2 linked regions of the Caulobacter sp. FWC2 genome follow. Each later gene encodes a partner of the first gene's protein in a complex. Links are inferred from orthologs where the notes say so. Each region holds a gene or a part of one and is shown on either strand. Other genes may lie near its edges.

Evidence for each region.
Region 2: the proteins of pabB (region 1) and CSW62_RS10890 are in contact, whole or in part, in a solved structure (PDB 8RP0), measured with the Escherichia coli proteins. The link is inferred for Caulobacter sp. FWC2 from one-to-one orthologs.

The regions. Positions count from the first base shown.
Region 1 is NZ_PEBF01000001.1:4,266,247-4,269,557, forward strand. The notes cover bases 152-3,151. They hold pabB (aminodeoxychorismate synthase, component I), read right to left. Parts: upstream 2,315-3,151; coding sequence 989-2,314; downstream 152-988. Other genes in these bases: CSW62_RS20230 (TadE/TadG family type IV pilus assembly protein), read left to right, coding at 152-256; CSW62_RS20235 (aminotransferase class IV), read right to left, coding at 243-992; CSW62_RS20245 (MFS transporter), read right to left, coding at 2,379-3,151. Outside these bases: more of CSW62_RS20230, read left to right, coding at 1-151; more of CSW62_RS20245, read right to left, coding at 3,152-3,311. UniProt on the Escherichia coli protein: Part of a heterodimeric complex that catalyzes the two-step biosynthesis of 4-amino-4-deoxychorismate (ADC), a precursor of p-aminobenzoate (PABA) and tetrahydrofolate.
Region 2 is NZ_PEBF01000001.1:2,270,439-2,273,511, reverse strand. The notes cover bases 192-2,953. They hold CSW62_RS10890 (aminodeoxychorismate/anthranilate synthase component II), read left to right. Parts: upstream 192-1,155; coding sequence 1,156-1,752; downstream 1,753-2,953. Other genes in these bases: trpC (indole-3-glycerol phosphate synthase TrpC), read left to right, coding at 2,785-2,953; trpD (anthranilate phosphoribosyltransferase), read left to right, coding at 1,763-2,788; CSW62_RS26575 (hypothetical protein), read right to left, coding at 830-1,039; trpE (anthranilate synthase component I), read left to right, coding at 192-807. Outside these bases: more of trpE, read left to right, coding at 1-191; more of trpC, read left to right, coding at 2,954-3,073. UniProt on the Escherichia coli protein: Part of a heterodimeric complex that catalyzes the two-step biosynthesis of 4-amino-4-deoxychorismate (ADC), a precursor of p-aminobenzoate (PABA) and tetrahydrofolate.

The sequences.
Region 1 (3,311 bases):
CGGCAAGGACACGGTCGACTGGGTCCAGACCAATCCGGCCGGCGTCGGCATGACCAATTGCCCGGCCAAGAACGCCATCGTCACCAATATCGACGTCGGCGTGCTGCCGGCCAGCCAGAGCGTCATCGTCGCGCGCGCCAGCTACGACTACACCTCGCCGATCAAGCTGGTCATGCCCACCACCATGACCTTCAAGCGCAGCTACTATCTGCGTCCGCGCCGAACCGACTCGGTCTCCTGGGTCAGCACACTGTAGCGAACCGCTCGACCTGCAGGTTGGGCGCGAAGACACGGTCACCCAGCCGCGAGAGCGGGCGCACGCCGATCAGGCTGTTGGTCAGGAAAACCGCCTCGGCCCGGTCCAGCGCCTCGATCCCGACGGCGACCTCCTCCACAGCCTCCAGCGCCATCACACGCGCCCGGGTGATCCCGGCCAGCACGCCGCAGTCCAGGCGCGGGGTGAACAGACGCCCGTCTTCTATCCAGAACAGGTTGGCCGCCCCGGCGCAGGCGATCTCGCCGCGATTGTTCAGCATCACCGCCTCGTCGGCGCCGGCGGCCTTGGCCTCGGCCCGGGCCAGGACATTGTCGAGATAGCTCAAGGTCTTCAGGCGCGAGGCGGGCGAGCCCTCGTTGCGGCGCGTGGCGGCGACGATGGCGCTGGCCGGCGCAGCGGGCGGCGTCGAGGGCGCGGCCGCGGCGAACAGGCGCGGCAGCGGCGCGGCCGGGCGATCCAGCCCCCGGCCGCCAGAACCGGCGGTCAGGGTCAGCCGCACGGCGAACCGGCCAGCGGCCGGAGCCGCCTCGCGAACACACCGCTCAGCCTCGTCGCGGTCGAACGGCAGGCCCAGCACGGCGCAGCCGGCGGCCATGCGGTCGAGATGGGCGGCCGGATGCAGCAGCGCGCCGTTAAGAGCCAGCATTGTCTCGAACAGGCCATCGCCCAGCAGCAGACCGCGATCATCTAGAGGCAGGGCGTTTTGGGGGATCATTCCGTCAGGGCCCTCTTCAACGCGGCGATCTTGGCCTCGGTCTCCAGGCGCTCGCCGCGCGGGTCGCTGTCGGCGACGATCCCCGCCCCCGCGCGCGCCTCCAGGGTCCAGCCTCCGCCGTCCTCGACCAGGCCGACCGTACGGATCAGCACGCTGGAGTCGAACGCCCCGTCGAAGCCGGCCCAGAACAGGCTCCCGCAATAGGGTCCGCGCGGCGGCTCCAGGCCGGCGATGACCTTCATCGCCTGGACCTTGGGCGCCCCGGTGATCGAGCCCGGCGGGAAGCTGGCGCGCAGCAGGTCGGCGACCGTGCGTCCGCCGGCCAGCTGGCCGGTCACCGTCGAGACCAGATGGTGCACGTTGGCGAAGCTTTCGACCTTGAACAGCTCCGGCGCGCGGACGCTGCCTGGCGGGCTGACCCGGGCCAGGTCGTTGCGCATCAGGTCGACGATCATCAGGTTCTCGGCCCGGTCCTTGTCGCTGGCCAGCAGCTCGGCGACCAGGGCCTTGTCTTGGGCGGCGTCGCGGCCACGCGGACGTGTGCCCTTGATCGGCTGGGTCAGGATCGCGCCGTCCGCCCCGACCTTCAGAAAGCGCTCCGGCGAGTTGGAGACCAGCGCCCGGCCCGGCTGGCGCAGATAGGCCGAGAACGGAGCCGGGCTCTGGCTCCGCAGCCGCGTGAACAGGTCGAACGGATCGGCGCCGGCGGCGAGCAGTCCGGTCCAGGCGCGGGCGATATTGGCCTGGAAGATCTCGCCGGAGAGCACGCGCGAAACCACCTCGGCCACAGCGGCCTCATAGGCGTCGCCGTCGGAGGCGGTGAGGTCGGGGCACAGCGGCCCTTCGAACGGCGGACGATCGGCCGACGCGTCCAGCCAGGCCAGGGCCTCACGGGCGCGGGCGCGCGCCTCGGCGTCCGTCTCGCCCCGGCCGACGGCGACGACCTGCCGGGCGTGATGATCGAAGGCCAGCAGGGCCGGATAGCGGGCGCAGCTCAGGTCCGGCCAGGCGGAGCGGGAAAGGCCCAGGCGCTCAACGCGGTCGCCCAGTTCGTAGGACGCCAGGCCGACGACGCCGCCCTGGAACGGCGGGCCGTCAGGGTCGCTCGGCTGGCGGGGACCGGTCAGGTCGGCGAGCGCCGCGAACGGGTCGGCGGCGTCTTTGGCGGTAAGCTCGAAGGTCGCGTCGGGCTGGCGCAGCAGATACGACCACCGCCCCGCTCCGCCCGTGATCAGCGCACAGGCGTATGGCTCATCCCGGAACGGGGCCAGCGCCCACACCGGCTCGCGCCAGGGGGCGGTGATGAGGGCGACGCGGCGCATGGAGGCGGTTTAGCGGCGCCGCGCAGCGCTGGCCAGATGCTCCCCCACATCGTGGGGGAGCCCCCTACTCCCGCTCCCCGCCCTTCACCGTGAACAGCCCGACCAGCCCCAGGGCCAGCAGCCCGGCGATCGGGATGAAGCCCGCCACCTGGCTGGCGAACACCTTGGTCGCCAGGGCCACCAGCAGCGAGCCCAGCCACATGGTCGCCGTGCCCGACAGCGAGAACAGTCCGAAGAAGGCGGCCATGCGGTCCGGCGGGGCCAGGCGCACCAGCAGGGTGCGGCTCGAGGCGTACTGGGCGGTGACGAAGACCGCGATCAACAGGCCCAGGGCCAGATAGATGATCTCCGGCAGGGTGCGGAACAGCGGACCGTTCCACACGGCCGGATGGGTCGCCGCGTCCCAGGTCCAGAAGTACAGGATCTTCTCGCGGCCCATGCCCAGGGTGCCCAGCAGCACCAGGATGCAGATGCCGACCTCGACCTGGATCGCCCGCCGGGGACCCAGGGTCCTGTCCAGCCACGGCGCGATCAGGCCGCCCAGCACGCCGAAGATCGACAGCGAGATGCCGTAGGCCAGCATCTCCAGCTCGCCCCATTTCATCAGCCCGGCCGCGAACAGGCCGCCGAAGATCAGCAGGGCGGTCATGCCGTCGCAATAGAGCATCCGCGCGCCCAGGAACTTGGCGACGTCGGCATGGCCCTTGAGGTTGCCGAAGGTGTCGAGGATCAGCTTGATCCCCTCCTTGATGGCGGCGAGCAGCGAGACGCCGGTGCGCGGGGCGTCGCGGGTCCACAGGAAGAACGGGATCGCGCCCAGCAACATGACCGCCGCCGACAGCGGGCCGACGATGCGGCTGGGCTCGTGCTCGACCTGGCTGAGGCCGAACAGCGGCGCGGACGGCACGAACGACCACGGCACCACGCCCGGCAGCACGAAGGCCCACATGACGAAGATCAACAAAGACACCGACAGGCCGTTGGCCAGGGCGTAGCC
Region 2 (3,073 bases), 2.0 Mb from region 1 along the record:
GCCGGCGACATCTTCCAGGTCGTGGCCAGCCACCGCTTCCGCGCGCCTTTCGACCTGCCGCCGTTCGCGCTGTACCGCTCGCTGCGCCGGACCAACCCGTCGCCGTTCCTATTCTTCCTGAACCTGGACGGCTTCAATCTGGTCGGCTCCAGCCCCGAGATCCTGGTCCGCCTGCGCGACAACAAGATCACCATCCGGCCGATCGCTGGCACCCGTCCGCGCGGCGCCACGCCCGAGGAAGACGCGGCGCTGGAAGCCGAACTGCTGGCCGATCCCAAGGAGCGCGCCGAGCACCTGATGCTGCTGGACCTGGGCCGCAACGACGTGGGTCGCGTGGCCATGCTGAACCACCAGGGCCGAAATGCGCCCGCTGAGCGTCCCAAGGGCCCGAACGTCCGCGTGACCGAGAGCTTCAAGATCGAGCGCTACAGCCACGTCATGCACATTGTCTCGAACGTCGAGGGCACCGCGCCGGACGGCGTCGATCCGGTCGACGTTCTGATGGCCGCCCTGCCCGCCGGCACGCTGTCGGGCGCGCCCAAGGTGCGGGCCATGGAGATCATCGACGAGCTCGAGGTCGAAAAGCGCGGCATCGGCTATGCCGGCGCGGTCGGCTATTTCGGCGCCGACGGCTCGGTCGACACCTGCATCGTGCTGCGCACGGCGCTGGTCAAGGACGGCATGATGTACGTGCAAGCCGGCGGCGGCATCGTCGCCGACAGCGATCCGGACGCCGAATACGACGAGACCCTGCACAAGTCCCGGGCCCTCAAGCGCGCGGCCGAGGAAGCCTGGCGATTCAGCTGAGCCTTAGGGCTGATTTATTTCCCTACGGACCGCCGAGCCGGTCGTCCGGAAGGTGCTGCGTGACCGCCGGCGGCGCCAGCACCATCACCGTGGCGAAGGCCAGCGCGCAGATCGCGGCGAAAGCCGCGGCGGCCAGAACCGGCCCCATCTTCTGGATACGGTTCTTGCGCCGCAGCAGAGCGCGGACATAGGCGACGGCGACGGGGTCCAGGGCGGAATCACGCGGGTCCATGGCCTCCATAGTGCCTAGCTCCGCGAAGACTGTAACCGTTCCTAACAAGGGCGCGCGAAATTGCCGCTACACATCGGCTCCTCCCGCGCTAGAACCGACCTCCGAAAGGCGGCGTCATGATCCTCGTCATCGATAACTACGACAGCTTCACCTACAACCTCGTCCACTATCTGAATGAGTTGGGGGCAGAGACGGTCGTCTACCGCAACGACGCGCTGACCGTGCAGGAGGCCTTGGGCCTAGCGCCGGCCGCTGTGCTGCTGTCTCCCGGCCCCAAGGCCCCGGACCAGGCCGGAATCTGCCTGCCGCTGCTGCGCGCCGCGCCTGAAGATTTGCCGATTCTGGGCGTGTGCCTGGGCCACCAGGCCATCGGACAGGCCTATGGCGGCGAGGTGATCCGCGCCAAGGCCGTGATGCATGGCAAGGTCAGTAAGGTCCGCCACGAGGACAAGGGCATCTTCAAGGGCCTGCCCAACCCCTTCACCGCCACGCGCTACCACTCGCTGGCCGTTCGCCGCGAAGACCTGCCGCCGGAGCTGGAAGTCACCGCCTGGACCGACGACGGCGAGATCATGGGCGTGCAGCACAGGACCCGCCCAGTGTTCGGCGTCCAGTTCCACCCGGAATCGATCGCCACCGAGGGCGGTCACCAGATGCTGGCCAACTTCATGGACCTGTCGGGCGTCAAGCGCGACGCGGCGGTCTGGGTCTAGGGCCGCCAGCATGTCCGACGCTTTCAAGCCGCTGCTGGCCAAGCTGGCCGACGGCCAGACCCTGGACGACGCCGACGCAGAGATCTTCTTCGCGGCCTGCCTGCGCGGCGAGCCGACCCCGGCCCAGGTCGCGGCCGCCGTCACCGCCATGCGCCTGCGCGGCGAAACGGTGGGCGAGATCGCCGCCTGCGCCCGCGCCATGCGCCGCGCCGCCGTCCAGCTGGAGCATCCCTACGAGGTCATCGACGTCTGCGGCACCGGCGGCGACGGCCTGCACACGCTGAACATCTCCACCGCCGTCGGCTTCGTGGCCGCCGGAGGGGGCTTGAAGGTCGCCAAGCACGGCAACCGCGCCATCACCTCGAAGTCCGGCACGGCCGACGTCCTGACCGCCCTGGGCGTCAATATCGACGCCACGCGCGAGCAGCAGCGGCGCGCCCTGGACGAGGCCGGAATCTGCTTCCTGTTCGCCCAGGCCCATCACGGCGCCATGAAGCACGTCTCGCCGATCCGCCAACAGCTGGGCTTCCGCACCATCTTCAACCTGCTGGGCCCGCTGACCAATCCGGCCGGCGCCAGGCGACAGGTGGTCGGCGTCTCGGCCCCGCGCTTCGTCGAGCCGATCGCCAAGGCTCTGGGCGCGCTGGGCGCCGAGCGCGCCTGGTCGGTGCACGGCTCGGGCATGGACGAGCTGACCACCACGGGCGAGACCGAGGTCGCAGAATGGCGCGACGGCCGCATCCATCTGTTCAAGATCACGCCCGAGGCGGTTGGTCTGCCGCGCGCCTCGCTGTCGGACATCACCGGCGGCGATCCTGACTTCAACGCCGCCGCCCTGACCCGCCTGTTCGACGGCGAAAAGGGCGCCTATCGCGACATCGTGCTGCTGAACGCCGCCGCCGCCTTTCTGGTCGCCGACAAGGTCGAGACCCTGGTCGAGGGCATCGCACTGGCCGCCGACGTCATCGACGAAGGCCGCGCCAAGGCGGCTCTCGCCGACCTGGTGGCCGCAACCAACACGGAAGCCGCCGCATGACCGACATCCTCGCCAAGATCGCCGCCTACAAGCGCGACGAGGTCACCGACCGCAAGCGTCGGCGGACCCAGGCCGCCCTGGACTCCGCGGCCCGCAACGCCTCGTCGCCGCGCGGCTTCAAGCGCGCGCTCGCCCAAGGCCACGCGCCCGGCAAGCTGTCGCTGATCGCCGAGATCAAGAAGGCATCGCCCTCCAAGGGCCTGATCCGCGCCGACTTCGATCCGCCGGCCCTGGCCCGAAGTTACGAGGCCGGCGGCGCGGCGTGCCTGTCGGTGCTGACCGACG